DNA from 4 places in the Oceanobacillus sp. B139/18 genome. Region 1 is predicted to be linked to each of the others. Evidence: riboswitches for the same ligand, from Rfam matches in the RefSeq annotation. Region 1 holds a riboswitch; each other region holds the start of a gene.
What was found. A riboswitch is a leader RNA that binds a small molecule or an ion and turns the genes downstream of it on or off. The one in region 1 is predicted to bind S-adenosylmethionine.
Positions count from the first base shown of each region.

Region 2: it holds a riboswitch for S-adenosylmethionine, as region 1 does, so the genes downstream of both, ACZSMY_RS05595 (carboxymuconolactone decarboxylase family protein) here and ACZSMY_RS14600 (homocysteine S-methyltransferase family protein) in region 1, are expected to answer to the same signal.
Region 3: it holds a riboswitch for S-adenosylmethionine, as region 1 does, so the genes downstream of both, ACZSMY_RS11000 (methionine ABC transporter ATP-binding protein) here and ACZSMY_RS14600 (homocysteine S-methyltransferase family protein) in region 1, are expected to answer to the same signal.
Region 4: it holds a riboswitch for S-adenosylmethionine, as region 1 does, so the genes downstream of both, metK (methionine adenosyltransferase) here and ACZSMY_RS14600 (homocysteine S-methyltransferase family protein) in region 1, are expected to answer to the same signal.

Region 1 covers NZ_JBVFXI010000004.1:400,108-408,043, reverse strand. Annotated here, with positions in the region: gene ACZSMY_RS14620 (hypothetical protein) at 1-198, opposite strand, end outside; gene ACZSMY_RS14615 (histidine phosphatase family protein) at 261-851, opposite strand; gene ACZSMY_RS14610 (5-methyltetrahydropteroyltriglutamate--homocysteine S-methyltransferase) at 1,040-2,146, opposite strand; gene ACZSMY_RS14605 (cyclase family protein) at 2,182-2,931, opposite strand; gene ACZSMY_RS14600 (homocysteine S-methyltransferase family protein) at 2,958-4,010, opposite strand; SAM riboswitch class I at 4,128-4,228, opposite strand; gene ACZSMY_RS14595 (hypothetical protein) at 4,625-4,927, shown strand; gene ACZSMY_RS14590 (YitT family protein) at 5,206-6,069, opposite strand; gene ACZSMY_RS14585 (GNAT family N-acetyltransferase) at 6,250-6,675, opposite strand; gene ACZSMY_RS14580 (phosphoribulokinase) at 6,710-7,357, opposite strand; gene ACZSMY_RS14575 (GNAT family N-acetyltransferase) at 7,426-7,936, opposite strand, start outside.
Region 2 covers NZ_JBVFXI010000001.1:1,138,002-1,145,937, reverse strand. Annotated here, with positions in the region: gene ACZSMY_RS05600 (acyl-CoA carboxylase subunit beta) at 1-774, shown strand, start outside; SAM riboswitch class I at 1,114-1,224, shown strand; gene ACZSMY_RS05595 (carboxymuconolactone decarboxylase family protein) at 1,612-2,280, shown strand; gene ACZSMY_RS05590 (LLM class flavin-dependent oxidoreductase) at 2,414-3,787, shown strand; gene ACZSMY_RS05585 (sodium:solute symporter family protein) at 3,836-5,347, shown strand; gene ACZSMY_RS05580 (dynamin family protein) at 5,785-7,936, shown strand, end outside.
Region 3 covers NZ_JBVFXI010000003.1:111,915-119,850, forward strand. Annotated here, with positions in the region: gene ACZSMY_RS10990 (MetQ/NlpA family ABC transporter substrate-binding protein) at 1-339, opposite strand, end outside; gene ACZSMY_RS10995 (methionine ABC transporter permease) at 402-1,070, opposite strand; gene ACZSMY_RS11000 (methionine ABC transporter ATP-binding protein) at 1,063-2,085, opposite strand; SAM riboswitch class I at 2,214-2,313, opposite strand; gene ACZSMY_RS11005 (thioredoxin family protein) at 2,454-2,774, opposite strand; gene ACZSMY_RS11010 (toprim domain-containing protein) at 2,919-3,284, opposite strand; gene gcvH (glycine cleavage system protein GcvH) at 3,499-3,879, opposite strand; gene ACZSMY_RS11020 (arsenate reductase family protein) at 3,946-4,302, opposite strand; gene ACZSMY_RS11025 (DinB family protein) at 4,322-4,795, opposite strand; gene ACZSMY_RS11030 (ion transporter) at 5,021-5,821, shown strand; gene ACZSMY_RS11035 (acyl-CoA dehydrogenase family protein) at 5,881-7,665, opposite strand; gene ACZSMY_RS11040 (acetyl-CoA C-acetyltransferase) at 7,690-7,936, opposite strand, start outside.
Region 4 covers NZ_JBVFXI010000003.1:4,961-12,896, forward strand. Annotated here, with positions in the region: gene mnmM (tRNA 5-(aminomethyl)-2-thiouridylate-methyltransferase MnmM) at 1-282, shown strand, start outside; gene ACZSMY_RS10465 (hypothetical protein) at 291-680, opposite strand; gene ACZSMY_RS10470 (gamma carbonic anhydrase) at 1,184-1,711, shown strand; gene metK (methionine adenosyltransferase) at 1,766-2,965, opposite strand; SAM riboswitch class I at 3,134-3,239, opposite strand; gene pckA (phosphoenolpyruvate carboxykinase (ATP)) at 3,423-5,009, shown strand; gene ACZSMY_RS10485 (ABC transporter substrate-binding protein) at 5,209-6,195, shown strand; gene ACZSMY_RS10490 (ABC transporter ATP-binding protein) at 6,208-7,014, shown strand; gene ACZSMY_RS10495 (ABC transporter permease) at 7,001-7,792, shown strand; gene ytkD (RNA deprotection pyrophosphohydrolase) at 7,820-7,936, opposite strand, start outside.

The sequences.
Region 1 (7,936 bases):
AAATTCGCTTTCTATCGGCAAAGCCATTTCCAAAGAAGCTAACTCCAAAGGACGGGAATAGTGATTGTATTTTGTATAAGAAAGTACGTTATCCTGATTGCCGTAGTGCAGAAACCCATGTTCATGAAGCTGCTCCCGCAAACTGCTGATATATTCCTCTGCAATCAGCACCTCTACCTTCACAAAATTCATTTTCATCCATATCCCCCCTTTTTTGAACATCTCTCTATTTTAAATTGATACGTTTTTTATCGCAATGATTACTCATTTACAGGCGTAAGATGGTCTGTATTATTATAATCAACCACACGCCATTCCCCTTTTTCACAAGTAAATTTTGTAATCGATGTATTTTGGAGAAAGGTAACCCCTGTACCCAGCTCTCCTTTTGAAATCACAGACAACAGACTATTGATTAATGCGCCATGGGAAACGATAAGAACACGTTCGTCCGGATATCTCACGCACACTTCCTCTAATCCTTTTATCCCTCTCTGCTTTAAATCTTCAAACGTCTCCACATTCGGGATAGCCTCACGATCAGGGAAATAACGATTTCTATCCTCTATCGTCATCCCCTCCGCATCTCCATAAGACCGCTCTACAAAAGCCCTCATTTCATGAAGCGGCAGCTGCAGTTTCTGATTAATAATTTCTGCTGTTACCTTTGCACGAGCTAAGGGACTGGTAATTAATACAGTCGGTTCAAATTGCATTGCAGCCGCGCAGCAAACTCCCGCTTGCGATTTTCCCGTTTCATTTAAAGGGATATCTGTCTTGCCTTGAATTCTTTTTTCTTTATTCCAATTTGTTTCTCCGTGGCGTATCATACAAATCTCTGTCAAAGTCATTTCCCCACTTTCGAACTATTTTTCCAGTTACCCCTATTCTAGCACTATTTCTATCTTTATATCTATTAAGTTGTGCTTGGTTGGCATGAAAAAACAGGCTCAAGGGTTCCAATCTCCCTCAGCCTGTTTGGTTGTTTATTTATTTTCCATACAATGTGATAACGCATTTTTCTTTATAAACGTGTTTTTTATTCTCCCCATATTTCTTTAGCCGTATCCACGATATATTTCAGCTTGTTCCATTGCTCTTCCTCTGTTAACAGATTCCCATGATGGGTCGATGCAAAGCCGCATTGCGGGCTGATGCATAGCTGATCTTTTGGAACATACTGCGACGCTTCTTCAATTCTTGCTTTAATATTTGCTTTATCTTCTAATTCCCCATGTTTTGAAGTAAATACACCCAATACTACACGCGGTCCGCCATTTGGAATGTAATCCAGCGGTTCAAAACCGCCAGAGCGGTCATCATCATATTCCAAGAAGAAACCATCTACTTTTTCTTTGGCAAATAAAGTAGGGGCTATTTTTGCATAGCTTCCTTCAAATGCCCATTTCGAACGATAATTTCCACGACAAAGATGCGTGGTAATCATCAAATCTTCTGGTTTGTCTTCCAACACGCTGTTTAGTACATACAGTGCCAAGTCAATAAAATACTGACGGTCCTTTCCATCTTCCGTTGTCGGGAAATTCTCTACATTTAACCCCGCAATATACACATCATCCAGCTGAAGGTAGCGGCATCCCGCATCATAAAAAGCTTTGATTGCATCACGATAGGTTTGGATGACATCCTCTGCATATTCTGCAATACTTGGATAAACCTCGGGATTTACAATTCCTTTCCCAAATAATTGATTCGGACTTGGAATCGTTTGTTTGGCAATCGCACGGTCTCCGACGATTTCTTTGAATTCCACAAACTCCTTAACATGCGGGTGATCCGGATTAAAGGAAACCTTTCCTGTGACACGCACATTATAGCGTTCTGTTTCTTCTCCAACAAATTGAAATCCTGTATCCGGCACATATCCTTCCACACCGTTTAGATGCTCTTGAAAATCCGTATGCCAAAAGCGGCGTCTGAATTCCCCGTCCGTAACAGCGCTTAAGCCGACTTCAATCTGCTTATCTACGATACGTTTGATTTCTTCTGTTTCAATCTGATGAAGATCCGCTTTGGAAATAGCTCCTTCTTGAAAGTTCTTTCTAGCTTGATGAATCCGTTCCGGCCGCAATAAACTTCCGACATGGTCTGCACGAAATGGTGCTTTCACTGCTGTTTTTGTCATGTTATTCCTTCTCCCTTTTTGGTAGATAGTATTTATTATGGCAAAATGGCAAACGATCGAACTGGAAAACCGCTTGCTTTTTCAGGCTTGGGACTAATATTGAAAATCACAGCTCCTTTTGCCGGCAATTGATCCAGATTCGTCAGCAGCTCTACTTGAAAAGTATCCTGCTCTAATACATAATACTCGCCGATCAATGAACCATTTTTTCTGGCATCCACAGCCGCATCCGTGTCAAACGTTTCATGACCCACTGCTTTAATCTGTCTTTCTTCAAATAAGAACTTCAGAGCATCGAGCCCCCATCCGGGTAAATGACTGTCTCCATTCTCATCCTTATTCTCAAATGCACCTTTATCCGGCCAGCGCTTGCTCCAATCTGTCCGTAACGCGACAAATGTACCCGCTTCAACCTTTCCATGCACCTCTTCAAAAGCTAAAATGTCCTCCACCGTTAAAATATAATCATGGTTTTCTCCGGCCGCTTCTGATTTATCAATCACAACGATTGGGAGGACAACTTCTTTTAAATCCAGCTCCTCTAAATAGCGCTGATCACGAACAAAATGAATAGGTGCATCAATATGTGTGCCATATTGTCCGGAAACACTGAACTGCTGTGCGAAAAACCCGTCATCATGCGTATATAATGTTTCAAACTCGGCATCTTTAAATGCGGCAAAATGCGGCGAATTAGGACCGAATGTATGTGTTAAATCTACCCATGTTTTTGATTTTAGTGTTTCTAACGCGTGTAAGATTTCATTTTCTTTGGTAACTGTCATGATAAGCCGCCTCCCAATATATTGTTTTACGCTTTTGTTTTGTAATCTGTGATATGATCCTGCAATGTTTCATCTTCACCAAATAAAAAGTGTTTATGCATATCTGGAGAATAAATTGAATTAATTGTTTCGATGCCGACAGCTTCCGCAACCGCACGCAGCATTGCCGGTGAAGCTCCACAGCATAAACCGATATAATTCACGCCGATGCTATGTGCTTGTTTCGCCCATTCTGCCAGCTCATAGCGGTTATGATATAGCGGATCCAGAGAAGTCGGGAAGGTTGTTTCCGTTGGTAAATGACAGCTGCACCCTCCATCCGGCAAGTTAAAGAAGGTTGGATTCTCTTCTGTTGTCCGGTATGGAATCGGCAGTGCTCCAACATACCCGTCTACTTTGTCACGAATCTTTTCTAAATACGGCTGCATCGTGTCCGGCCCCCGGAAACAGTTCATCCCAACAACCAAGGCGCCGTTATCCTCTAAAATCTTACATGACTCTTCCACTGTGTAACCATCACGTAAAATGTTTTCACCCATTAATCCCAAGGTAATAACTGCCGGTAAATCATATTTTTTAATTTCCTCTAAAGCAATCAATGCTTCTTCATGGTAATAAAAAGTTTCTCCGTTAATATAGTCAACATCCTCATCCTTACACCATGAAACCATTTCATTAAACATCGCTCTGACTTTATCCTTGGATTCCTGATCTTCCGGATTAAAAATATTGGTGTTCGATATATTTCCTGCAAACAGAGCTTCCTCTGTCGGATGTTCCTTTGCTACTTCCTTCGCTAATTTAATAGCATTTCTATTTAGAGGCTCTAATAAGTCCTCTTTACCGATAATGCGCATTTTTTCTCGGTGTGCGTTGTATGTAAAGGCAAGCACTACATCGGAACCTGCTTTCATGTAATCACGATAAACTGCCTTTAGCGTTTCCGGGTTATCCAGCGCTACTTCGGGTACAAAGGAGCCCGCCTGCAAATACCCTCTGCGCTCCAATTCAAATAAATATCCTTCCCCTGCAATAACTGTTCCTTGCTTTAATCGCTCTTCCAAACTTCTTTTCGCCATCGTTCCATTCCTCCTGTAAGCTTTTAATTATTTGGTTCGCTGCGGATAAGTCGATATAGACACGAAAAAACCTCTTCTTTCAGAAAGAAGAGGTTTTGAGTACGATATCAATGTCTCTTCTTATCTGCTAGCTAACGCTACTGGAATTGGCACAGTTCTTTTATAAGTCTGTTGCCGAGGCTTCGAAGGGCCAGTCCCTCCACCTCTCTGGATAAGAAAATGTATTGCTATTTATTTGTTGTAGATAACTATATATCTATTTGAATTCCATGTCAATAAGAAATTTTAAAAATATTTCAGCGGTTTTTGAATCGGTTTGAATGAATCTTGTAAATATCTCATATCATAGAGAGAAGTTCCAAACACGCACGGCTTTATATCTCTAAGCAGATGTTTAAATTCCGTAAAAAAAAAAGGAATGTTAATTTCATGGAGAAAAATTCATAAAATGTTCAAAAAGTATAGACACACCCGAAAAATAAGCATATAATACAAATTAATTCTAAAACATGTAGACATTATATTGAATTTATTCTTCATTATTGGTATAATTAATTCTTTCGCTTTAAGAAATCGAATCAAAAAATATATTTATCATACGGAAGGGGGCGTAGATGTTGAATAGATATTTGATGATTGCTTTAATGATTATCCTTTTGCCAATGACACAATTATTCCCAGGTGTACATCACAGCTACGTTCTCACCGATCATGAAATGCTGATTGATTCCCAATCATCACCTGATTTAGGCGTTGGCGGAAATGACCAGCAAGATAAATCATTTATAGCAAGTCCAGGTTTAGTCATTACCTTATTCTTATTAGGCAGTCTCTGTTTATTCACTACGATTGTGCGGGTCAACCGTACGAAACAGCTGCTGACACCTGTTTTCTATCAATCCAATTTCGTGGTTTAAGCCTCTTTTAATAAAAAAATTAAAAATTAAAAGAGGAGGCAAAAACTATGATGATTTTCAGATTAATTGTTATTGGGTTCTTTTCACTGACTGCATTGTCCGTTTTCACTTATCAAGGTGTTGAGGTATTTCATGCAGTTGCGGATATATTCAGAGCAAAATCATAAGCTATCGTGTACCCCTTCGTACAATAAGCTTTTTCACCCTATACTAATCAAAAGGCAGCCAATGAAATGGATTCATTGGCTGCCTTTTTTGATTTAAGAGAAGTCGATGCTTTATTTAAAATTACCGCCGCGTACTTCTGACACATCATAGACAGTTACAAATGAAGTGGCATCGATATCTTGAATCGTTTCTTTCATTTTACTTTCTTCCAGTCGTGTAATCACACATTTAATTTGTTTAAATTCCTTTTTGGAGTAGCCGCCTTCTACATGCTGTAATGTACAGGCACGTCCCAGCCGGTCGCCAATTTCTTTCATCATCTCATCTGCATGCTCGGTAATGATATAAACTGCTTTTGTACTGCTTAATCCTTCTTCAATAATATGAATGACCTTGGAAGCTATGTAATAAGCAATACCGGACATCAGGGCCCCTCTTAATCCAAACACCGTGGACACTACGATAAATACAAATAAATTCAGAAATAATATTAAGTCACTCGTTCCAAAAGGCAGCTTTCGGGATAATAATACAGCAAGCATATCAATCCCATCCAACGCTCCTCCATTACGTAGTGCCAGTCCCATGCCAAATCCAATAATGATCCCGCCGACAACAGTGACAAGCAGGGTATCTCCTTCGATTTCAATAATAGTTGGAATATGATGCATCAGGCTGGTGCTTATAGCCAAAGAAGCAATACCGAGGATAGAGAAGATTGCAAAACTCTTGCCGATTTGTTTATATCCTAAGTAAATAAAGGGAATGTTTAAAATAGCAATCAGGATTCCTAATGGCAATCCGGTCCACTGCGAACCGACAATACTTAACCCGGTTACACCGCCATCAGAAACATTATTAGGTATCAATACAGCTTCTAGTCCATACGCAGTAATGAACCCGCCGATGATAATAATCAATCCTCTTGAAAAAAGCATTGCCTTTCTTGTTTTTTTCGATTGTGCTTTCTTCATCCAATGTTCCTTTCTTCGTCATACATTTTGTTACCCTAAATTCCAATGTGTTTAGGTTCCCACATTTCACATGGAATAACCTGTACTTTTTTTAATATTATTTATTATACGCTTCTCGATTTCAAACTCAACTATTTTGCAGGTGAAAAATGTATAACGTGATAAGGACATGCTCTATCATTAAAGCTCTTTTTTAAAAACATAACTCACCTTCGAATACCCCATTCTTTTTTGATAAAACCGATGTGCATCCTGACGCTGCAAGCCTGACGATAAAGCAACAGATGAAAAATTATGTTGCTCTGCCCATTGATGGACAAATTTCAAGAGCTGTTCTCCATACCCCTTCGAACGACTATGTTCATCTGTTACTAAATCACATACCCATACAAATCTGCCATAATACAGTGTGGTCATTGGTTTAAACCCGACAACAGCAACCATTTTCATTCCTTCGTACAAAGCGGCTAAATGGTAACGATCTACCTCCACTGCTTCTTTTACAAGTTCCAGATAGCCGGATTCATCAAGATGCACTCGCAATTGACGCATTACCTTATACGCCTCCCGCCATGCTTGTTCTGTTGTTAATTCCTTTATTTCCATAAATAAAGCCCCTTCCCCATAAAATAAGCTTTGATTATTCGATTGATAATTGCTGTTTCTCTATATGCATCCCTTGTTTATCCGTAAAAAGAATAATATCTGCCTTCTCTTTCAATGGATGCATAAAATGGCTGTATTGTATTCTTCTTTCCTGATGTGATTTTTGTATATTCTCCAGATTTCGATTTCGTTCCGTAGTATCCCGACTGGAACGACGGGTTAATTCGGTCTGTCCATCCGTATAAAGGTAAATTTGCAAATCTAAATAATCAGGGTTTATAAATGCCACACTCATCCCTTCAAAAATAGTAAGTTTTTTATTTGGATCGATTAATTTACTCGGTAGATAATCTCTATCGATTGTGCTCCATTTCATACCTGCAAGCGTCATTTGTATATCACGTTCCAACGCTTCTGTATAATGAGCCAAAGGATGGCAGGCCGTCATCTTAGCCGTACGGACTTCATTTTGAAAAGTATACGTAATTTGAGTGTCTCTTCGAAGCGCTGAATGGACGATATACGGATCTGTACATATCAAATTTGCATCCTGGCAGAAAACTTGCTTCAATTGGTCTGCAAATGTCGTCTTTCCGGCTCCTCCGTGCCCTGTAATACCGATAATGATATGTTTTTCCTGCCTGTTTATCCATTCCGTCAAATCTTGTATGATATTATTCATCGTTTTCCCTCTCCATCCCTACATTTTATTTTTAGTCATTTCATACATCTCACAGCCAAACACAACGGCTAATTCATTTTCACAATACTACTGATATCCTTCCATTCATATACAAGTAAATCAAGCACGTCATCAGCAATTTGAATATTCTTTTTTTCAATCATTTCTGCACCGAACTGTTCATAGAACAAACGGCTGTCATTTTCCGACAGAACTTCAACTCGGACAGTATAGATAGACTGCTCTACAAAACATGTAAAGCCAGTTAATAATAGCATTTTCCCTATTCCTTGCCCTTGCCAGTTTTCCAGCAAGTAAACGGCTGTAATTTCACCGATACGGGCTGAATCAGCTGATTCCTTTACCGCTATATTCAAGAATCCGCCAATCTGTTCCTCCGTATCTACAGCTACAAATGTAGTGCTTTCATCAGCTTGAATGGTATCTTTCCAATTTTCTACCCTATCTTCCACTGATAATCGTTTTAAAACCCTATCTGCCATAATTCCCCGATAAGTTGTCTGCCAGCTTTCTACACTTACTTTACCAATTGCGCCTGCATCCGTAACATCTGCTTTT
Region 2 (7,936 bases), on a different contig from region 1:
TCTGTAGAACCAAAAAGCTTTGATAAGCCAATCAGCGAAATTATTCCAGAAAATCAAAATGCTGCTTTTGATATGTATGAACTGATTGACCGTACAATTGATGAAGGCAGTTTTTGTGAAATAAAAAAGCGGTTTGCTCCAGAATTAATTACTGGGCTGGCCCGTATCAACGGTCAAAGTATAGGAATCATTGCTAATCAGCCACGTGTAAAAGGAGGCGTTCTTTTTACGGATTCAGCAGATAAAGCAACAAAATTTATCCAATTATGTGATGCGTTTGAAATTCCGCTGCTGTTCTTAACGGATGTACCAGGATTTATGATTGGAACAAGAGTGGAGAAGCAGGGAATTATTCGCCATGGAGCCAAAATGCTGTTTGCAATGAGTGAGGTAACGGTACCTAAAATTTCTGTTATTGTCCGAAAGGCTTATGGAGCTGGTCTATACGCGATGTCAGGGCCGGCTTTCGATCCGGATTGCTGTTTAGCCTTTCCAAATGCACAGATTGCTGTTATGGGACCGGAAGCAGCAGTGAATGCAGTAGAAGCAAATAAAATCGCTCAGCTTCCAGAAGAAGAAAGGGAGGCATATATCGCAGAAAAGCAGGCCGCCTATAAAGAGAACATTGATATTTACCGCTTAGCTTCCGAAATGATTATTGATGATATCATTGATCCAGATCATCTTCGGAACGAGCTGACAAGACGTTTCACCATTTATCAGAATAAGAAAAAGCAATTTACCGAGAGAAAACATGGGGTTTACCCAGTGTAAACAAATAATGGAAACGCTTAGGCTAGAATGTGGTCTAAGCGTTTTTACTGAAAACAAAAAAACATTAATTCACCATAATTGTATTATGTAAACTAAATGATGAATTTTAAGGACACGATGAAAAAAGCTGCTCAATCGATTTAGCATCGTACTCTATAGCAGGAAAATATAATTACATGTGATAAAACAACCAGTCGCCGCTTACAGCAAAAAGATATCTGCTAATATTATCAATAGATTTTGATCAAGAAACGCTTCATTAAATTAAAATTTCCACTTGACATATTTTTTAGAATTCGATAACATATGAAGAAATCTTAAAAAACTAAATAATGTAATTCCTTATCAAGAGCCGGGGGAGGAACTGGTCCTATAATCCCGCAGCAACCATTACTGGAAACGCAGTAAAATGGTGCTAATTCCAGCAAGTTTTCACTTGAGAGATAAGGCAGTGTGTAAAGAAACCCTCTTCTCCTGGAAAAGGGGTTTTTTCATTTTTAAACAAGGGTAGGGAGGGAATAATTTCAAAGGGGCAAGCATGGCTTAAAACCGAGTAATTAGATAGGTAAAGTTTAATTATTATGGTGGCTGTAAGAAAATTAACGAGATGGATTTACAATTTGTATGATTTTATCGCAGCACAAATCAGTGGGCAAAGGAAACAGACCAGGTTCACGATGTCCTAGGACTGAAACTGGGACTGGGACTGCGATTACTCGTCCCATCGAAGAGCTTTTGCGATTAACCGTCCTATTATAAAGAGTTGTGCGTCGAAAAACCTTCACTAATTGAAGTTTCACTGTATGACAAACCAAAATTTTAAATGTATGAGGAGAGATTTCATTGACTAAAACAGATAGTTTATATCAAAAATCTTATTTTAACCGGATAACAGAATTAAAAGAATATGCACCGGAAGCGTTTCAAACTTTTTTTGCTTTTAACGATAAAGCATTAGCTGAGGGTGAATTATCAGTTAAATTAAAGGAATTAATTGCGGTAGCCGTAGCGCACATTACGGGGTGCCCGTACTGCATTGATTTACATGTGGGGAATGCTAAAAAAAATAACGCTGATAAAGAGGAAGTAACAGAGGCCATTTTTGTTGCAACAGCTCTAAAGGCTGGTTCAGCGGTTGCTCATGGTGTGAATGCGCTAAATGCGTTTGATGAAGAGGAAAAAGACGAGCTGTACAAAGCATCCTATTTTAATAGATTAACCGAATTTGGTGACATTGATGCGGATACATTCAAGGCATTTGCTGCTTTTGATCATAAATCTATCAAAGCAGGCAAATTGACCGAAAAGGAGAAAGAGCTTATCGCGGTGGCATCAGCACATACCACAGGCTGCCCGTATTGCATTGATCTGCATACGAAAAACGCCAAAAAAACAGGATCCAGCCTAGAGGAAATATCAGAAGCGATTTTTGTGGCAGCAGCTTTAAAAGCCGGGTCCGCAGTGGCACATAGTGTGAATGCCTTAAATGCTTTCGATGAATCTTAAGTAATCAGCAATTCAGAAGTAAGGGCCGATACCAAAATCAATGGCTGACTGCATCAAATGAGAGATAGTCAATTATAGATTTTGGTGAAGCGGTCAAGATGAAAATTTATGAGAAAAGGAGCTTATCGAAACGATGACAAAACAAATTCACCTGAATGGATTTATTCAAAATTCACCTTCCCCTCACTCGACAGGATTATGGAAGCATGAAAAGGACGAGGGGACAAAACATAATGACCTGTCATATTGGATAGAAACAGCAAAAATCCTGGAACGCGGTAAATTTGATGCCATGTTTATTGCTGATGTGCTTGGAACCTACAGTGTATATGAAAATAGTCATGAAGCAGCTGTCCGGCATGCTGTACAGCTTCCGGCTCATGATCCATTGATTCCGATTTCTGCTATGGCGGCTGTCACTGAAAATCTCGGCTTTGCGCCAACAATTTCTGCTACATATGCACAACCATACGCACTCGCAAGGCAGCTATCTACACTGGATCATTTAACGAATGGAAGAGTTGCCTGGAATGTGGTGACTTCTTATTTAGAAAGCGAGGCAGTCAATCTTGGCCTTTCCAGCCGTCTTCCTAAGGAACAGCGCTATGACCGTGCAGATGAATTTCTCGAAGTCGTTTATAAACTTTGGGAACACAGCTGGGATGACAATGCTGTTGTTCATGATGGCGCAAAGGATACATTTGCACAGCCGGATAAGGTTCGTTTGATTAATCATGAAGGTGAATTTTTCAATGTACCTGGTCCGCATTTGGTTGAACCTTCTCCGCAGCGTACGCCTGTTTTATTCCAAGCAGGAGCTTCACCAAAAGGAAGAGATTTTGCAGCGAAACATGCAGAGGCGGTTTTTACTAAAAATCATTCCTTGGATGCGTTAAAGGCCTATGTTGCAGATATTCGGAAACGAACAGAGGAACAGGGCAGAAATCGGCAAGATATATTTGTTTTTCCTATGATTTTGCCAATCATTGGGTCAACGGAAGAAGAAGCGCTGGCAAAGTATGAAGATTTAACAGACCACGTCAGCTACGAAGGAACTGCGTCTCTCCTTTCCGGCCATACAGGAATCGATTTTTCAAAATATAATCCGGATCAGTATATTGAAGATATACAGACAGAAGCAGTACAGGGAAATCTGGATATGTATACAAAAGATCCTAATAAGAAATGGACACTGCGGGAAGCTGTTAAAAATCATGGACTCGGCAATGGTACGGTGAAATTTATCGGAACACCTGAACAAATTGCAGATCGAATGGAAGAATGGGCATTTGAAGGTGACGTGGATGGTTTCAATATCGCGCAGACCTATTCTCCGGATACATTTCGGGAATTTGTGGATTTAGTTGTTCCTGAATTGCAAAAACGCGGCATTTACCGGACTGAATATGAAGGGAAGACGCTTAGAGAAAATATGTTTGGAAATGGAACACCCCATTTACCCGATAATCATCCTGCGCGAAAGCTTGGCAGCTTTCAGCCGAGATAACGGAGAAGTACATTTCCTGTTTTACTCGTATGTGCAAGGAGGTCAGAGATGAGTACAATTATGCTTTATACATGGATCGGTTTTGCAATATTTCTAGCTGTCATGCTGATCCTTGGTTACATAAGTGCTAAAAAAACGAAAAACATCAGTGATTTCGCTACAGGCGGCGGAAGTCTGGGACCCTATGTACTGGGCCTGTCCTTTGCTGCTACTTATCTAAGTGCAGCAACTTTTCTGGGTTACCCGGGATGGACTCATGACTGGGGATTGTCTAACCTCTGGCTGTTTTTGGCGATGATCGGCGGCGGGCCAATAGGAGTGCTGATGGTAGCTAAAAAAGTAAGAAAGCTGAATACAAAACAAAAGTCCCTTTCCCTGCCGGATTGGCTTGGTGACTTCTATAATAGTGATATTTTAAGAGTGGGAACTGGGCTGATTTTACTTTTTAACATTTTTTATATAGCAGCTCAGTTTGTAGCAGGAGCAAGAATTTTTGAATACCTTTTGGGGATGTCTTATACAAGCGGATTGATATTTATCGCAGTCATTGTTGTTCTGTATGTTTATGCCGGAGGAGCATTTGCTGATATTTATACAGATGCTGTCCAAGCGGTTATGATGGCAATTGCAGGCTTAGCTATATTTATTTCCGGAATTATTATTTTCTGGGAAGGAAGTGTTACAGCAACCTTCACTGGCATTACAGATAATCTCAGCGTGCAGAATGGGAATTTAGTAAGCGTATTTAACCCTGATTCGCTCCATTTCTATTCGTTTGGAGCAATATCTGGCGCGATTATTATTCAGTGGGCCTTTGCTTCTGCACCGCATTTATTCAATAAAGTGCTTGGCTTAAAGCATGAAAGAGACCTGGGAAAAATGATTCTAACCTATGTTATTACCGCAGCCTTTTGTTTGCTTGTTCTTTTTGGAGGATTATACAGCAGAACAGCGCTTGGGGACAATGTTGCAGCCGCTGATTTAGCATTGATGGAGTACGTAGTTTGGGCCTTTCCGGCAATCTTTGTAGCTCTTTTTGGAATCGTTATTCTTGCTGCAGCCATGTCCACGACGGACGGGATATTCGTCTCCATTTCTACGGTGTTCGCGAACGACATTTTCCTGAAATTCCTCGTGAAAAAGAAAATTATCAAGCTAAGCAGTGAGAAGGCGCAGAAAATTGCGCTGAAAATCAGCCGTCTAGCTGTTCCACTGGTAGGGTTGATCGCCTTTTTAATTGTATTGCGGCCGCCCGCATATATGGGCGATGTCATGTGGATTGGGATTTCTGGTATTGCTGCAGGAACGATGGGACCGATATTACATGCTATCTATAGTAAGAAAAAAGCTCCAGCAAGAGCGGCAGAAATCTCGATGGCAGCAGGTCTGTTTTCCTACCTTCTTATTTACTTTACTGGTATTATCCCAAGTACCATGTCTGCAGGCGCAGCGGCTACTTTTATCGGTATAGCAACGATTACGATTCTAGCAAAAATATTGAAAAATCCTTCTTTACCACAAGAGAAGGAAACAGAAAAAAATCAGGCCCGGGCAAATTAAAGAGGGGGTGAGTATGGATGTTTGTTAATCCGATGCTTTCCGTATGGCTTTACGGATTTATTTTTTGTCTTATTATCATCGGAATCTCCCTTTGGAAAGGCTATTTTAGAAAATAAAATAATCATAACATGCTGTTAAATGATAAAGTAATAGATTGATAACCTCCTGCTTGCAGGGGGTTATTTATATGTTGTTGTGTTTGCATACTGTGTTTGCTCGTCCTATCGAAGGGCTTTTGTAAGACACCCGTTTTAAAAACAAAGAAGGCTTGTCAGTTTCACTTTATCAGAATCTGATTAGCACCTAGAAATCAAAACAAATATTGCGTATAATGAAGGTGTTATATAAAGTACTTAAACCACACCTCGTAAAGACAGAAAGACACGTCATAGACGTTAAAAGTAGATATGAATAAGTTGAAAAAGGGGTAAAGGCTTGTGATCACGTATATGGAAAAAAGAGTAACAGAACAACAAATTGCGTTTCTCTATAATGAAATGAAAAACAAGGGAGATCAGGTAAATGCAGATAAGATGCTTGATATCTTGGAAAAATACGTTAACCAAGAGTTTATTATCACCTTAACAGGTCATTTTTCTGCCGGGAAGTCTTCTTTGATCAATCATTTATTAGGAGAAGAGATTTTAGCGAACAGCCCGATTCCTACCAGTGCGAATGTTGTTAAAATCTCATCTGGAGAAGGTGCTGTCAATGTGTTTTATCACAATGGAGACGTGGTGGAATATCACGAACCGTATAACCTGGAGCAAATCAAGCAGTTCGCGACCAATAAAAATGATATAAAAAAAATGCATATCAGCACAGGGGATAACATTTTGCCGCCGGATACGGCTATTTTAGATACGCCGGGAATTGATGCTGCAGATGACGTAGACCGGATGCTGACAGAAGCTTCACTTCATTTATCGGATTATCTTATTTATGTAACGGATTATAACCATGTGCAATCCGAAGTGAATCTATTATTTTTACAGGCAATGCAGGAAAATGAACTGCCATTTATGATTGTTATCAACCAGATAGACAAGCATAATGAAGCAGAATTGCCTTTTGTCGAATTTGATAAAAAAATTAAACAAACGTTTGATCAATGGAATCTGCACCCTTCTTCCATTTTCTACACATCTCTTAAAAATTCGGAAGCACCGCACAATGAGTGGTCAGAGCTGAAAGATAAAGTGTTTCATATGCTGCAATCGAAGCATGAGTATATGACGATGGAGGCAAGCATTCGACAAATTGTGCGTGACCATAAAGAAAAGGTGCATCGGGAAATGTCGAATCAGAAAGCATCCCTGGATGACGTTGATGAAGCATTATTGGCTCAGAAAATAGAAAGCTTAACAAACGAAATTGAAAATCTGGAGCAGCAGCCGGAAAAGATAGCAGCCGGTTTTTTAACGGAGGTGGATCAGACTGCGAAAAATGCTTATCTGATGCCAGCTGATTTAAGAGAGCTTGCGAAGGAATATTTAGAATCTGTACAGTCTGATTTTAAGGTCGGCGGGTTATTCACTAGCAGTAAAAAAACAAAAGAAGCTAAATTAGAACGAAAACAAAATTTCATGGAAGCTTTAGAAAAGAATGTCGAGACAACATTAAAATGGAAGCTTCGTGATAAGTGGTATGAGTATATTGAAAGCAACCAGCTCGACTCTTCCTATCAGGAGAAAGGAGTTTCTTTCCTGGAATGGACATTAAGTGATGAGCTGCTGGAAAATAATTTGCGTAAAGGTGCTACGATAAACGGCGACTATGTTTTAAATTATACAAATGAAATTGCAGCCAGTTTAAAATCATATTTTAAGAAACAGATGAGACAGCTGGCTAATGAAGTGAAAAAAGAACTTGAAAATAAAAATGAGAGTAAATTAAATGAGTTAAAACAAGCATTGGAGGAATGGCAGAAGAAAGCATCAGAACGAAAGGCTAATCAGGCGCTTGATAAGGAAGAGTCAGCTTATTTCAACTATTTAGATGAGGCGGAAGAACACCCGGAAGTGCCGGCAGAAATTATTACGGAAATGAAGGAGGAGCTGCAAGCCCGCCAAGTGATTCCAGAGCAGGGCACAGCTGCTTTGGAAATATCTAATGAGGAAATACCGGCAGATGAGCCTGAGGAGGAACAAGAAGCCTTAGAGAAGGAATGGCATGATAATACAGCTCAGGATGTCGTCCGTGATATTGATCATGTATTGCAGCTGATTCAATTGCCGGGATTCGAAAGCTACCAGCAGGATTTAAAGAAACGAAAAATATCTCTGACAGAGCGTTCCTATACGATTGCTTTATTTGGTGCCTTCAGTGCCGGAAAATCATCCTTTGCCAATGCCATTCTTGGGGAACGTGTCTTGCCGGTTTCCCCGAATCCGACAACCGCTGCGGTCAATCGGATTCGTCCGGTTACCAGTGAAAATCAGCACCGGGATGTTATAGTAACCTTTAAATCCGAGGAAATGCTGGCCGACGATATTCAAACACTGGCAAAAGAATGTGAACCGCCGGAAGCTTCTCTGGACGAGCTGATTACATGGCTGAAAACAGAGAACGTGCTGACAGATGCGCGTT
Region 3 (7,936 bases), on a different contig from region 1:
AGATTCGATCTCATATCCGGCATCCTCTATCGTTTGGTCAAGAAACGGCTGATGCTGGAAGAAATTCGCATCCAGTGTTCCATTATCTAAATCATCATTTGGTAAAACATAGTCCTCATACTGTTCAATTTCTAATGTAATTCCTTCTTCTTCTAATAATGGTGCAGCTTCTTCTAAAATTTCAGCATGCGGGATACTGGAAGCACCAACTGTAATTTCAGTCGGCTCGTCCCCTTCACTGCCTGTACCTTCTTCATTATTGGAAGAATCATCATTTCCTCCGCATGCTGCTAAGAATAAAATCAAACTTACAGCTGCTAAAAACCAAAGCTTTTTCATGTTGAACGCCCCTTTTTTATTTTTTATTATGTGAATCAAGAAATTCTTGAATAGCACCTTTCTTAACGCTTGTCTATCTTTCTGGTTATAGCATCCCCAATAAACTGGAAGATAAATACGATAATCACAATGATGACTGTGCTGACAAATACAACATCCCAGCTTTTCCGCTGAAATCCGAAATAGTAGGCATGGTTTCCTAATCCGCCTGCTCCAATCGCTCCTGCCATCGCAGTATAACCGATTAAAGCAATCGCTGTAACCGTCAGCCCCGATACAAGTGCAGGCTTGGACTCTGGAAGCAGCACCTTAAAAATAATCGTACTTGCTTTAGCTCCCATTGCTTTGGCAGCTTCTACAACCCCTTTATCTACTTCCTTCAATGCAATCTCCACTAATCTTGCATAGAATGGAGCAGACCCGAGGATTAAAGCCGGTAAAGCAGCATTAGGTCCACGCAGTGTCCCCACTACAAAATCGGTGAAAGGAAATAACAGCAGGATCAATATAATAAACGGAACAGCACGAAATACATTGACAAATGTTGCAACAACAAAATTAATCAATCGATTTTCCCAAAAGTTCCCTTTCGACGTTAAAAATAACAGCAGCCCTAAAAGTAAGCCAATAATGGCTGTGCCGACTAAAGCTATAATGGTCATGTAAAGTGTTTCTTGAGAAGCTTCTACTAAATCTTCTATCGTAACGTTTGGAAATAATTCCTCAAGCATGCTGAATTACCTCCAATTCAATAACATCCTGTTCTTCCAGGTACTTTATTGCCTCTTCCTGCTGATTACCTACCAGCTGAACGATCAATGTCCCATAGCTCCCGACCTGTGTCTGGGTGATTTTCCCCTGCAAAATATTAACATGGATATCAAAATTCTTCACAAGCTGGCTGATTACAGTCTGGTTTGCACTTTCTCCTAAAAACTGAATCCGTAATAACGCGCCCTCTTGATATCTTTTCTTCAACTCTGTCATGTCTTCCTCTTCCTCATCTGATCCAGTCAGCTGTTCAACAAATTTCTGCGTTACCGGCTGCTTTGGTCTGGTAAATACATCGAGAACCGTTCCTTCTTCTACTACTTTCCCCTGCTCCATCACTGCAACTCGATTACAAATTTTGCGGATAACATGCATTTCATGGGTAATCAAAATAATGGTTAAACCCAGCTTTTCATTAATATCCTGCAGTAAACGCAAGATTTGATTCGTTGTTTCCGGGTCAAGTGCAGAGGTTGCTTCATCACAAAGCAGCACCTTCGGAGAGTTTGCTAATGCTCTTGCAATTCCTACCCGCTGCTTTTGTCCGCCGCTCAGCTGTGCAGGATAGGCATTTTCCTTTCCTGATAAGCCTACTAATTCAACCAATTCCAGTACCCGCTTTTTCCGGTCGCTTTTCTCCACACCGGAAATCTCAAGCGGAAATTCTATATTTTCAGCGACTGTCCGGGACCAGAGCAGGTTAAAATGCTGGAATATCATTCCAATATCCTGTCTGGCGATACGCAAATCCTTTTTCGATAAGGAGGTAATAACCTGATCGCCGATTTTTATCGTACCTGTCGTTGGTTCTTCCAGCCTGTTAATCAAACGCACAAAAGTACTTTTCCCCGCGCCGCTGTATCCGATGACGCCATAGATATCTCCATCCGCTACGTTTAGATTTAAATTATCTACGGCGACAATATCTTTTTTTTCTAAAGAGAATATTTTCTTCAATCCTTCAATGGATATCACTTTATTTCACTCCTATATGTGTACAAACCTATTTTATTGTGTACGCTATATTTTCCTCTTCATTGAAAAAGCGTCTTTCTGCAAGAGAACAGAAAGACGCTTTATTATACACAATATCGTCCATTGCTCCCTTATCTTTACAGTTTCCTGCAGGAATTGGCACCTTTTCAATGATTGAAGGTTGCCGCGGTTTCAATGGGCCAGTCCCTCCACCGCTCTTGATAAGAGTTTGCCTATTTTTAAATGAAGTGCCATTATAGTAGCATGCCATTTGTGCCTTGTCAATCACAATCCCTAGCCATTCACTCAGGTTTCTGTGGAATCTGCTGCTTCTCGTATATTGAACCGTCCTCTTGTACAGAAAAAACTTAGTTGTTTATTGCTGTGAATAATTCCGGTTTGTATTTCATCAAATACTGATAAATATTTGCTGTCGATTGAAACGTGTACACTTTCTCAATCATTTTACCGTTTTCCATAAATGCAAGACATGGCACGCTTTCGACTTGATGAGACTGCATAAAATCAGGGTGCATGGACGCGTTCATCTCCGTAAAAATATCAGTTTTATGCAGTCTTTCTATTTTTTCAAGCATAGCGCGGGCTACCGTACATGTCCCGCAAAATGGTGTATAAATATATAGTATGAATCGTTGATGATTCTTTTCTTCTCCACTAAACTGTTTCAAGTTCATTCCCCTCAATCTTTTTCTTCCCATAAAATAATATATGCTGAGTGAAAGGATTACACTGATTGCGTATAAAACGACTTCGCATCTTTCCTTATTTATTTCCTCGGCGAATAGAATCCATTCTTATTTTAACGTTTTACGTTACCATTTTGCAAGGTAATTGAGATTGATTCCAATGCGTTTTCCTGCCAGAATACTTGCCAACATTCTTTTTGGGGTGGCGGCAACCTCACGAAATTCACTGCTTACATAAATATGCTCTGCGTGCGGCAGTTCCCTGGCTAGCTGTTTTCGGAGTTTCATTCCCGAATCATCCTCGTCCACCAGAATAAATACATCTGTATCGTCCAAATGATAATATTCCAACAGCTCTTCAAATTTTTCTACACCGATGGTTCCATTTGTACAAACAATGGTGATGGTATTGTCGTCAAGAATTTTTTCTAGATGCTTTTTATCAGATAACCCTTCAACGATTATGACTTTGTTGTAATCATCTTCCATCATCGTTTTGCACTCCTTATCGAAGTGATTAGGTAAACATCTTTTTTAACCTAATCCTATCCTATGCTTTTTCTATATTATATGAAAAGAAAAGAGCTAACTATACACGAATGTGGAAAAGTCAGCTCTTTTTCACCTATTTTTAGAGCCTTTTTTGAAAATTCAGGAGCAGCGCCTGTATTTTCTCTTTCTCTAAAATAGGTGTAATGTAATTTTATTATCCTTCGATAAATTCCTGGTATGCTTTCGAATCTAATAATTCCTCTAAATCTGCTTCATTCTCAAGTTCAATAACAATCATCCATGCTTTTTCATGCGGTGATTCATTCACAAGCTCTGGGCTGTCTTCCAGTTCTTCATTTACTTCTACCACTTTTCCGCTGACTGGAGCATACAGCTCGGATACCGTTTTAACAGATTCCACACTTCCAAATGGCTCTTCCAGCTCTAAAGAATCGCCGACTTCCGGTAATTCTACGAAAACAATATCGCCAAGCTCATCCTGTGCAAAGTCTGTAATTCCTATACGAACTTTTCCATCTTCTTTTTTTACCCATTCATGTTCTTTTGAATATAAATAATCATTTGGCAAGCTCATTTCGTATCCCTCCAACAAAACTTTATTCTCTTCAACTATACATGGAAGTCAGTTACATTTCTAGCACTATTTCCAGACAGATTCATAGGTTTCTTCTTTAAATCCGACAGTTACTTTCTTGCCGTCGGTTAAGACCGGTCTTTTGATGAGCATACCATCAGAAGCTAAAATCTCCGCCATTTCCTGCGGGGATAAATCATTTATTCTTTCTTTCAAATTTAATTCCCGATATTTTTTACCGCTGGTATTAAAGAATTTTTTAGGCGGCAGGTCGCTTGTTTCCATCCAAGACAGCAGTTCATTCGCACTTGGAGGCTCTTCAGCAATCGGAATCGCCTTATAATCAATTTGGTTTGCATCCAGCCATTTTTTTGCATTTCGACAGGTGCCGCATTTCGAATACCAATAAAAAGATAATGTCATTATTCTTCCTCCGCTTCTTCTATTGATCCTCTTTCGTTGGTCCCATAACGCCGGGCACCTCTAGGCCAGCCTGTCTAAGCAGCACAGTCATCTGACCGCGATGATGGATTTGATGACTGACCAGCATACGTAAAATACTTCCTTTCGGAGCAGGTCCGCCGAAATCACCTACTTCATTTACTAATGCTTCATCCGTCAGCTGCTCTTTTGCTTTCTCTGCAACGCTAGTTGAGATATCCTCATATGCTTCCAGTATGTCACTTGCTTTTGTTGGAACGGCGTCTGGATCATAAGAAGAGTCTAAATCAATTCCGACCAGGCTCATAAAGAAAACAGGACTATTCACCAAATGCCAGCCCAGCCAGCCAAGGCTGTTATGTCCTTCTACTATTGACTGATTTAATTTGTCATCCTCTAAAGCTTTTAATACAGATTTTGTACCATCAGCAGACTGTGACCATTCTGTTAAAAAATCATTTAAATTTCGATACATGCTAGTCCCTCCTAAGATAATGTTTCTTTTTTATTAGCGTACCACGAAACTTCTGCTTTAATCCAATATATTGAATCCATATCTGCTGGCCGTAAATGTAATCAGAAGTGACAAAATAAAAAAGTATTCGTACAATAATAGTTGTGGAAAAAAGAGGTCTTTTAAATTGTAATTCAAATTATTTTACATATCGGATGAACACTTAATAGAGAGAGGATATTTATTATGATAAAAAATTCTTTTCAAGCAAAATGTGCTGCGATTGCAGAAAACAAAATATTTACGAACACGATTATCGGATTAATTATCTTTAATGCTATTATTGTAGGCTTTGAAACGTACCCTGCTATTTCCAATCAATTCCCTTCTATCATTTATTGGCTGGATACTTTATTATTAGCTGTATTTACAATTGAAATTATTATTAGATTAATAGGAAGCTCTTCTCTTACAGCTTTTTTTAAGAGCCCGTGGAATGTGTTCGATTTCATCATTATATCGGCCAGTTTCGTATTCCTCGGCTCAAGTTACATCATGGTATTACGTATCCTGAGAGTTCTTCGTGTATTAAGAGCGATATCGATTATTCCGTCCTTAAGAAAAATGGTTAATGCGTTACTGCTGACGATACCTTCGATGGGAACAATCATGATTCTTTTAGGGCTGTTCTTCTATGTCTATGCCGTTATTGGTACCACTCTTTTTGCATCCATTTCTCCTGAATACTTCGGTTCTTTGCATCGAACCCTGCTCACCTTATTTCAGGTAATTACATTAGAGTCATGGGCAAGTGGTGTGATGTACCCTATTTTAGAACAAGATCCTTCCTCCTGGTGGTATTTTGTAACCTTTATTTTAATTGGCGCATTCGTTATTATTAATTTATTTGTCGGGGTTGTTGTCAATAATGTGGAAGAAGCAAGCCGGGAAGAGACACCATCGCCAACTGATTTAAAGTTGGAAGAAATGGAAAAAGAGCTGAAAGAAATTAAAGCTTTATTAAAAGAAAAATCCACGAGGGATTAGAACACGGGAGCTGTCATCAAATGCATCCTATGCATTTTGCGACAGCTCCTTTGTGTTAGTTAAACAATATATTTTTCTTCCTCAATAATCTTCGCAGCAATTTCACGTTTCTTCTTAACTACATTGATTGGTGTATGCCTTGTCAGCTTACGTAAAGAAGATAGCATGACGCGCAGTGAATCCCCTTCTTCCGCAGTAATCAGAATTTCTTTTGCTGCTGCTTCCATTCTGTTAAATGCTTCCTGTACATACACTTCCGTATATAGTAATTTCAGCTGTGCTTTTTCTGAACCGGCATTGGAAATGGCTTTTTCCGTACGAAGGATAGCAGATTCCATATTAAATACCTCTGCTGTCATGTCTGCTAATTTAACAAGGATTTCCTGCTCCCGGTCTAATTTTTTGCCGTATTTCTGTGCTGCCAATCCAGCTCCGAGCAAGATGAGCTTTTTCGCGTTCCTCAATAAATATTTTTCCTGCTCTAAGGCTTCTGTGCCGACTTCCTCCGGCATCATCATCATTAATTCTTCCTGCAGTCCCTGTGCCTTTTCCAATAATGGCAGCTCACCTTTCATTGCTTTTTTCAGCAATGTTCCCGGCACAAGCAGGCGATTGATTTCATTCGTTCCTTCAAAAATACGGTTAATACGGGAATCGCGATAAATCCTTTCTACTTCGTATTCCTGCATAAATCCGTATCCGCCATGGAGCTGCACCGCTTCGTCCACTGCATAATCCAGCAATTCGGAAACCATGTATTTTGCCATCGAGCATTCAATTTGATACTCCGCTATTGCTCTGGCAACCTCACGTCCATCCTGCAGCTGCTCTTCAGATAATGCGCCCATCCGCTGTTCAAATAATCCTACAATCCGGTAAACGGCACTTTCATTGGCATACAGTTTGGAAGCAATCGTTGCTAATTTTTCCTGAGTCAGCGAAAAGCTTGAAATCGGTGTTTGGAACTGCTTGCGCTCACTTGCATATTTTACAGCTAATTCCAGAGTACGCTTCGATGCTCCGATACCGCCGACAGCCAATTTATAGCGGCCGACATTCAAAATATTAAAAGCAATCACGTGTCCGCGGCCTTTTTCACCAAGCAGATTTTCTACTGGAACCTCGGCATCCTCTAAGACCAGTGTTCTTGTAGAAGAGCTCTTGATTCCCATTTTCTTTTCTTCCGGCCCTGTAGATACACCCGGATATTCTCTTTCCACAATAAAGGCGCTGAAATGCTCGCCGTCAATTTTAGCGTAGACGATAAAGACATCTGCAAAAGCAGAGTTGGTAATCCACTGCTTCTCGCCATTTAAAATATAATGCGTGCCGGCATCATTTAGTTTGGCTGTTGCTTTTGCACCAAGCGCATCAGAACCTGAACTTGGCTCAGTCAGTGCATACGCAGCAATTAACTCACCTGTGGCTAATTTAGGAAGATATTTTTCCTTCTGTGCATCGTTCCCAAAGAAGACGATTGGCAGCGAGCCGATTCCGACATGTGCGCCATGCGTAATAGAGAAACCGCCGGCGCGGGAGAACTTCTCTGCAATCAAGGAAGAACTGATTTTATCTAATGCGAGTCCTCCATATGCCTCCGGAACATCAGCACCTAATAAGCCTAATTCCCCGGCTTTTTTCAGCAAATCCACGGAATGCTCAAATTCTTGATTTTCCAGATTATCGATTTTAGGAACGACCTCTCCTAATACAAAATCCTCCGTTGTTTTCGCAATCATCTTGTGCTCATCGGTAAAATCTTCCGGTGTGATAATGTCTTCTGCCGTAATATCCTCTACTAAAAAACCGCCGCCTTTAAATAGTCTTTCTTTTGTTTCACTCATCGCAATTTCCCCTTTTCAAATAGATTATAGAAGTTCAAATACACCGGCTGCTCCCATCCCGCCGCCAATACACATCGTTACAATTCCGAATTGCTCGTTTCTCCGCTTCATTTCATGCATTAAACTGACTGTCAGCTTGGTTCCTGTACAGCCCAGCGGATGCCCTAATGCAATGGCACCGCCATTTACATTCACTTTAGCCGTATCTAGATCTAACGCCCGGATAACTCGAAGTGCCTGGGAAGCAAAAGCTTCATTTAATTCAAATAAA
Region 4 (7,936 bases), on a different contig from region 1:
CTTGGCTATTTGCCAAAAAGCGATAAATCAATAGTCACAAAAGCGCCCTCCACCATCGCCTCGGTTGAAGCGATATTGAAAAAACTGAAAACAAACGGTCTGATCGTTCTGGTTATTTATTATGGACACCCGGGCGGCGGGGAAGAAAAAGAAGCGGTTCTTTCTTACGCTTCACAATTAAATCAAAAAGAATATCAAGTGCTCAGGTACCAATTTATCAATCAGCAAAATCAAGCACCTTTTTTAATTGCTATCGAAAAAAAGAAACGCTCTGCATCATAGAGCGTTTCTTATGCAATTCCTAAAAATAGTAATCGAAAGAATAAATTTAAGAAGTGCCCGGCTGTCATGATAATAAATATAATAAATGAAATCATGAGCACACGGGAGCGAAGTGTCTTATATTTTTTGGGATAGGGAATCCAAATATAAGCTGATACAACCATGAGCGGGACAGAATATAAATATCCAAATAGATAAACCCAGTCGCGCAATGCAGAAAGGTCACCCAGTTCAGGGTCTTGCAGGCTGTTCAACTGATTCATATATCCGGCTGCAAAAATAATAGTTAGCAAAATAAAATAACCAAATGTTGTCAGACGCAGCCATTTTTGCTCATCGCTTATCAGTATATAGACACCGATAAAAAATAAAATCCCTATTACAATTTGAATCAACATGAAAGTACAACCCCATTTTTAACGATAAATCAGTTCTCTGCGCCACATGCAAAACTTTCTCTCTCTGTAAAAGTCCGCCTGTTTGTATGGATGTCCCATTATCCATAGCGAGATTAAAACAGATTTATACAATTACTTATTCCAGTTATGACTGGAACATCTGTTACTGCTCCCATTGTCAAATCAACAACGTGGAAATTACTTAGAATAGCATTTCTGTTTATCTCTTTATGTTATTACTATCCTTAAGTAACCAGCTTATTTATTCTACCATAAAAAGATGCGTATCTGTAGAGGATAAAAAGAAATAAATCTACATTCAAACTTATTATCCACATCAAACAAATGACTTAGAATATATGCCTACAATTAGGAGATTACGATAGGAATAACAAGTCTTTCTCCTTCATTCAGTACTAAAATCAACTCATTTAGAACTGCCTTTCCAGATAATATTTCCTTTGATATACTTTAATCAATATGACTGAGTTGGAGGAATACAAATGATTGAATCATATAAAGGAATAACCCCGTCTATTGATTCTGCCGCATTCATTGCCAAAAATGCAGTAATCAACGGAGACGTGACGATTGAAGAAGAAGCAAGTATTTGGTTTCATACGGTGATTCGCGGTGATGTAGCACCGACAAAAATAGGTAAGCGTACCAATGTCCAGGATCTCTCTATGCTGCATCAAAGTCCTGATATGCCGTTAATTCTTGAAGATGATGTCACTGTTGGACACCAAGTCACCTTGCATTCAGCAATTATACGCCATCATGCGCTGATTGGCATGGGGTCCATTATTTTAGATGGCGCAGAGATCGGGGAGCATGCTTTTGTCGGCGCAGGAAGTCTGGTGCCGCCGGGCAAAAAAATACCGCCCCGCACATTAGCTATGGGTAGGCCGGCTAAAGTGGTTCGTGAATTAACCGATAAAGACTATCAAGAAATGGACCGCATCCGTAAATCCTATGTGGAAAAAGGACAATATTATTTAAAAGAAACAAACATGGGCGGAAATGAGTAAAACCATCCTATTCCAAAGAAAAACGTCAGGCATCTTCAAACACCTGACGTTTTTTTATTTTGCAGTCAACGCTTTTAATTCTTCGACTTTATCTGTTTTTTCCCATGGGAATGTAATATCTGTACGTCCGAAATGGCCGTAAGCAGCTGTGTTTTTAAAGATTGGCCTTCTTAAATCAAGCATGCGGATAATACCTGCCGGACGCAAATCAAAAAGCTCCCGGACTGCTTCCACTAATCTCTCTTCACTGACTTCCCCTGTACCGAACGTATTGATTGAGATAGAAACGGGCTGTGCAACGCCAATCGCATAAGCCAGCTGAACCTCACAAGAATCAGCAAGACCTGCAGCAACAATATTTTTAGCAACATAACGGGCCGCGTATGCAGCAGAACGATCCACTTTCGTTGCATCTTTACCGCTAAAAGCGCCGCCGCCATGTCTGGCATAGCCTCCATAAGTGTCTACAATAATCTTTCTTCCGGTCAAGCCGACATCGCCTTGCGGACCGCCTAAAACAAAGCGCCCGGTCGGGTTAATATAGTACTTTGTTTTTTCATCCAGTAATTCACCGGGTACAACAGCTTCGACAACATGTTTAATAATATCCGCTTCGATTTGTTCATTCGTAATATCCGGATGATGCTGCGCGGAAATGACAACCGTATCTACACGCAGCGGCTGGTTATCTTCACCGTATTCAACGGTTACCTGTGTTTTCCCGTCTGGACGCAGATAGCCGATAATCTCTTCCTTCCGGACATCTGCTAATCTTTTGGATAAACGGTGTGCTAAAGAAATTGGTAAAGGCATCAGCTCTTCAGTTTCATTACATGCATAACCAAACATTAATCCCTGGTCACCGGCACCAATTGCCTCGATTTCTTCTTCGCTTTCTTGTCCTTGTCTTGCTTCCAGCGCAACATCCACACCGCCGGCAATATCAGGAGACTGCTCATCAATAGCAGTCAATACAGCACATGTTTCTGAATCAAAACCATATTTTGCCCGTGTATAGCCAATTCCTTGTACTGTTTCACGTACAATTGCAGGAATATCTACATATGTACTTGTAGAAATCTCTCCGGCAACTAAAACAATTCCAGTTGTAACCGTAGTTTCACAAGCTACTCTGGCATTCGGATCCTTCGAGAGAATCTCATCCAGAATAGCGTCTGAAATTTGGTCAGACATCTTATCCGGATGCCCTTCAGTAACTGACTCAGAAGTAAATAAACGACGATTTGCAGCCATAAGGCTAACTCCCCTTCTCCAATAATGTTACGGAACTCTATTTCAATATAAATTTATCATTCCACCCAATGTGGTTTCATTTTTTAGAGGATATTTAAAAAGTCTCCTAAAAACAAAAAAACCTCTCCTTCAAAATATATGAGGAAAGGAAAACTTATTGGCCTTTCGCTCTTATTGTTCAAGGAATGATCCTTGCATCAGGTTAGCACCTTTCACTTCAAGTGAGGTTGCTGGGCTTCATCGGGACTGTCCCTCCACCATCTCCAAATAAGAGTATCCGTTCAATATTTAGATTAACGAAACAAGCCTCTCCTGTCAACCTTATTATCATTTGTGACAGAAAAAATAATTTTTCATAAATTAGTATGGACTATTATATTTAATGTGTTATACTAATAAACATATTTCAAGATAAAATCAATTCTAAACCATTAATTAAGGAGTGAATAATTGCTTTATGAAAATATTGCGGAGAAGTATACTGGAGGAGCTCACTTTAACTAATATTTACAGCAACTATTCTGTTGGCCAGCTTATTGAAAAAATTATTCATCGTGATGAAGCAAAATTAACATCTACTGGCGCGGTCCGTGCCACCACTGGAAAATACACGGGACGTTCTCCAAAAGATAAATTTATTGTAAAAGATGCTTTGTCAGCGGATAAGGTAGACTGGGGAAATGTTAATCAGCCTATTGAAGAGGAAGTCTTTAATCAGCTGCTGGGCAAAGTGATTGCCTATCTAGATAACCAAGAGGAAATTTTTCACCTGCAAGCTTATGCGGGTGCGGATGAAAAATACAAACTGCCTATTCAGGTAATCAATGAATACGCTTGGCATAATTTATTCGCAAGACAATTATTTATTCCTGTTGAAAAAGACATGGAGCAATTACATGAAGCTGATTTTACAGTAATCTCCGCTCCCGGTTTTAAAGCAGACCCGGAAGTTGACGGTACAAACTCCGAGGCTTTTGTTCTCATTTCCTTTGAACAGCGCATTGTGCTTATCGGCGGAACAGAATATGCTGGAGAGATAAAAAAATCTATCTTCTCTGTAGCTAATTTCCTGCTCCCTGAGCAAAATGTTCTGTCCATGCATTGCTCCTCTAACGTTGGAGATGAAGGCGATGTTGCTTTATTTTTCGGGTTATCCGGAACTGGAAAGACCACACTTTCAGCTGACATTGACAGAAGATTAATCGGTGATGATGAGCATGGCTGGAGTGACGAGGGTGTCTTTAATATTGAAGGCGGCTGCTATGCAAAATGCATTAATTTATCCGCAGAAAAAGAACCGCAAATCTTTGATGCGATCCGCTACGGATCTGTTCTGGAAAATGTCGCCTTGGATGAAGATACACGCGTCCCGGATTATGATGATACTTCGTTAACAGAAAATACACGGGCAGCTTATCCATTAGAAAATATTGATAACAGCTTAGAGCCAAGTGTGGCTGGACATCCAAATACAATTATTTTCCTGACCGCAGATGCTTCCGGTACTTTGCCGCCAATCAGTAAATTGACAAAAGAGCAGGCAATGTATCATTTCTTAAGCGGATACACGAGCAAACTGGCTGGTACAGAACGTGGTGTAACTAAGCCTGTAGCTACATTCTCAGCATGCTTCGGATCTCCGTTTTTACCATTAAATCCATCTGTCTATGCAGAAATGCTCGGAGAAAAAATTGATAAATTTGATGCAAATGTATTTCTGATTAATACTGGCTGGACCGGCGGCATGTTCGGTGTGGGAACGAGAATGAAATTATCCTACACGCGTGCGATGGTGCATTCCGCTTTAATCGGCGAGTTAAATGACGCGGAAACAACAACAGATGAAATTTTCGGATTGGCTATTCCAAAATCCATTCCAGGTGTTCCTGATGAAGTGCTTGTTCCTAAAAATGCTTGGGCGGATAAGGAAAGTTATGAATTGGAAGCTAAAAAATTAGCTGGAAAATTTCATATGAATTTCGAGAAATTCACGGAAGTCAGCGAAACAATTCAACAGGCTGGTCCGCTGTATCGTCCAGTATAATCAAACAGCTTCTCCAAAATAGCATATTCACGCGTTAAAAGGGTAAACTCCAATTTGGATTTACTCTTTTTTCTTGCTGCTCTTTCCTTTTCACCTCACAAAATCTCCAAATTCTAGGCGTTCACACAATCATCCCGCGAAACATATATTTATAGAAGATATTCAAGAACAGTTTTTTGAGAAAGGAAGGAAGAAGAAAATGAGAAAGCTTGCTTGTTTCATTCTATTGATTTGTTCTCTGCTTCTCATTAGTGCCTGTAATCAAAATAAAATGACCCAGATAGACCTTGCAGAAGTCACACGATCTATTTTTTATGCACCGCAATATGTTGCTTTAGAAAAAGGCTTTTTCGAAGAAGAAGGACTGGAGGTTGATTTGCAAACAACATGGGGCGGCGATACGACAATGACAGCACTGTTATCTGACAGCGCAGATATTGCGCTGGTCGGCTCAGAAACATCTATCTATGTCTATGCTCAGGATTCCAGGGATTACGCCGTGAACTTTGCCCAGCTGACTCAGACAGACGGCACATTTTTAGTAGCCAAGGATGCAGATGAAGAATTTAATTGGGAGGATTTACGCGACAGCCATTTTCTCGGCCAGCGTGTCGGCGGAATGCCCCAGATGGTTGGAGAGTATGTTTTGAAGCAGCATGATATCAACCCTCAAGAAGATTTAAATTTAGTTCAGAATATTGATTTTGCAAATATTCCAGGCGCTTTTGCCAGCGGCGATTATGAGTATGTGCAGTTATTTGAACCAACCGCAAGTATTTTTGAAGCGAATGGCCAGGGTGAGATTGTCGCCTCTTTCGGAGAAGAATCCGGGCAAGTGCCGTACACTGTCTTCATGGCAAAGCAAAGCTTTTTAGATGAAGAAGAGGAAACGGTCGAAGCATTTACCAGAGCAATCTATAAAGCACAGCAATGGGTGCAGGAAACAGATTCGTTAGAAATTGCCGAAGTGGTAGAGCCATATTTTGAAGATACCGATGTAGAAATGCTCGCGAATGCCATCGACCGTTATAAACAGCAGGGATCCTTTGCGACATCTCCACTGCTGAAAGAGGATGCCTGGGAAAACCTAAAAGATATTATGGATGAAGCTGGAGAACTCCCTGGAGACGCTCCCTATGAAGATCTCGTCAACACAGAGTATGCAGAGCGGATTATCGGGGAATAAAGGAGGCCAACAATGTCTTATCTTACATTAGACCGGGTATCTCATTACTACTTCTCCAAAAAACAATATACAGAAGCGCTGCACAATATCTCTTTCTCTGTGAAAAAGAATGAATTCATTTCATTGCTCGGACCAAGCGGCTGTGGTAAATCTACGCTGCTCTCTCTTATCTCTGGAATGCTGCAACCTGCTGAAGGCAATATTTTAGTGAACGGTAAGAAAATAGAGGGAAGCGATTTAGAAATCGGTTACATGCTCCAGCAGGATTATCTGTTTCCCTGGAAAAATATTATTGATAATGTGCTCATTGGACCCAGAATCAGAAAACGGCAGCCAGAGGATTTAAAGCAAAGAGCAATTGCCCTTTTGGAAGAAGTCGGTCTAGAAAATGTCGCAGATAAATACCCTAATGAATTATCAGGAGGGATGCGGCAGCGGGCGGCATTAATCAGAACACTTATCACAGAGCCGGAAATTCTCTTACTGGATGAACCCTTTTCTGCTCTGGATTTTCAGACAAAGCTAAAACTGGAAGTATTGGTAGCTGATTTATTAAAAGCTTATCAAAAAACAGCGATTCTGGTAACACATGATATTGGGGAAGCTATTTCAATGAGCGACCGGATTATTCTGATGTCTTCGCATCCCGGTGCAATTGAAAAAGTATATGACGTGCCTGTTGAATTACGAAATGAATCACCGTTTATGGCAAGAAAGCATCCAAAATACAGCCGGCTTTTCGATAAAATCTGGGCGGACTTAGACCAGCAAAAAGATACAGTAAAGCCTCTAGAGGAGGATGCTTATGAACGGCCCTAAGTTATTTGCACTCTATCAGCAAAAATTAAAAAAAGAGGCTAAGATTGTACTGACCTGGCAGCTGTCTATTTTAATTTTATTTTTTGCTCTCTGGGAGACAGCCAGCAGGTTTTACTGGATAGATCCGCTGCTCTTCAGCTCGCCCAGCCGGGTATTCAGCTCGATATGGAGTCGACTCTTAGAGGGATCCTTACTCAGTCATATTCAGATTACGCTGCTTGAAACCATCCTCGGCTTTTTGATCGGCACAATTGCCGGGATTATCATTGCTTCTATGCTCTGGAGCTTTCATCGTTTTGCGAAAGTCATGGATCCTTATCTGGTAGTTTTTAACGCGATGCCAAAAGTGGCTCTCGGCCCGATACTCATCGTAGCACTTGGTCCCGGCTATTTATCCATCATTGCGATGGGATTTATTATTTCTGTTATTGTTACCACCCTTGTTGTATTTGCGGCTTTCAACGAGGTAGACCAAAATTATTTAAAAGTGTTGCGGAGCTTTGAAGCAACAAAATGGCAATGCTTTAAAGAAGCGGTTTTTCCTGCCTCCTTACCAGCTATTATCTCCACCTTAAAGGTGAATGTCGGGCTATCCTGGGTAGGAGTTATTGTCGGGGAATATTTAGTTTCCAAACAGGGGTTAGGATATTTAATTATTTACGGCTTTCAGGTATTTGATTTTACGCTTGTTATGTCCAGCCTTGTCATCATCGCTATCCTTGCGGCGATTATGTACAAAACCGTAGAAAAAATAGAGCAGATGCTGATCCGAAAATAGCAGCCAGCGCTCAGCTGACTGCTATTTTTATACATACGATTTTTTTATCCGGAGCAAACAGGATTCCAGTACAGCATCCTTCATAATAAAACTAAAATCCGTTTTCCTTTTTACATTCGCCGGGATATTCTTTAGGAATACCGG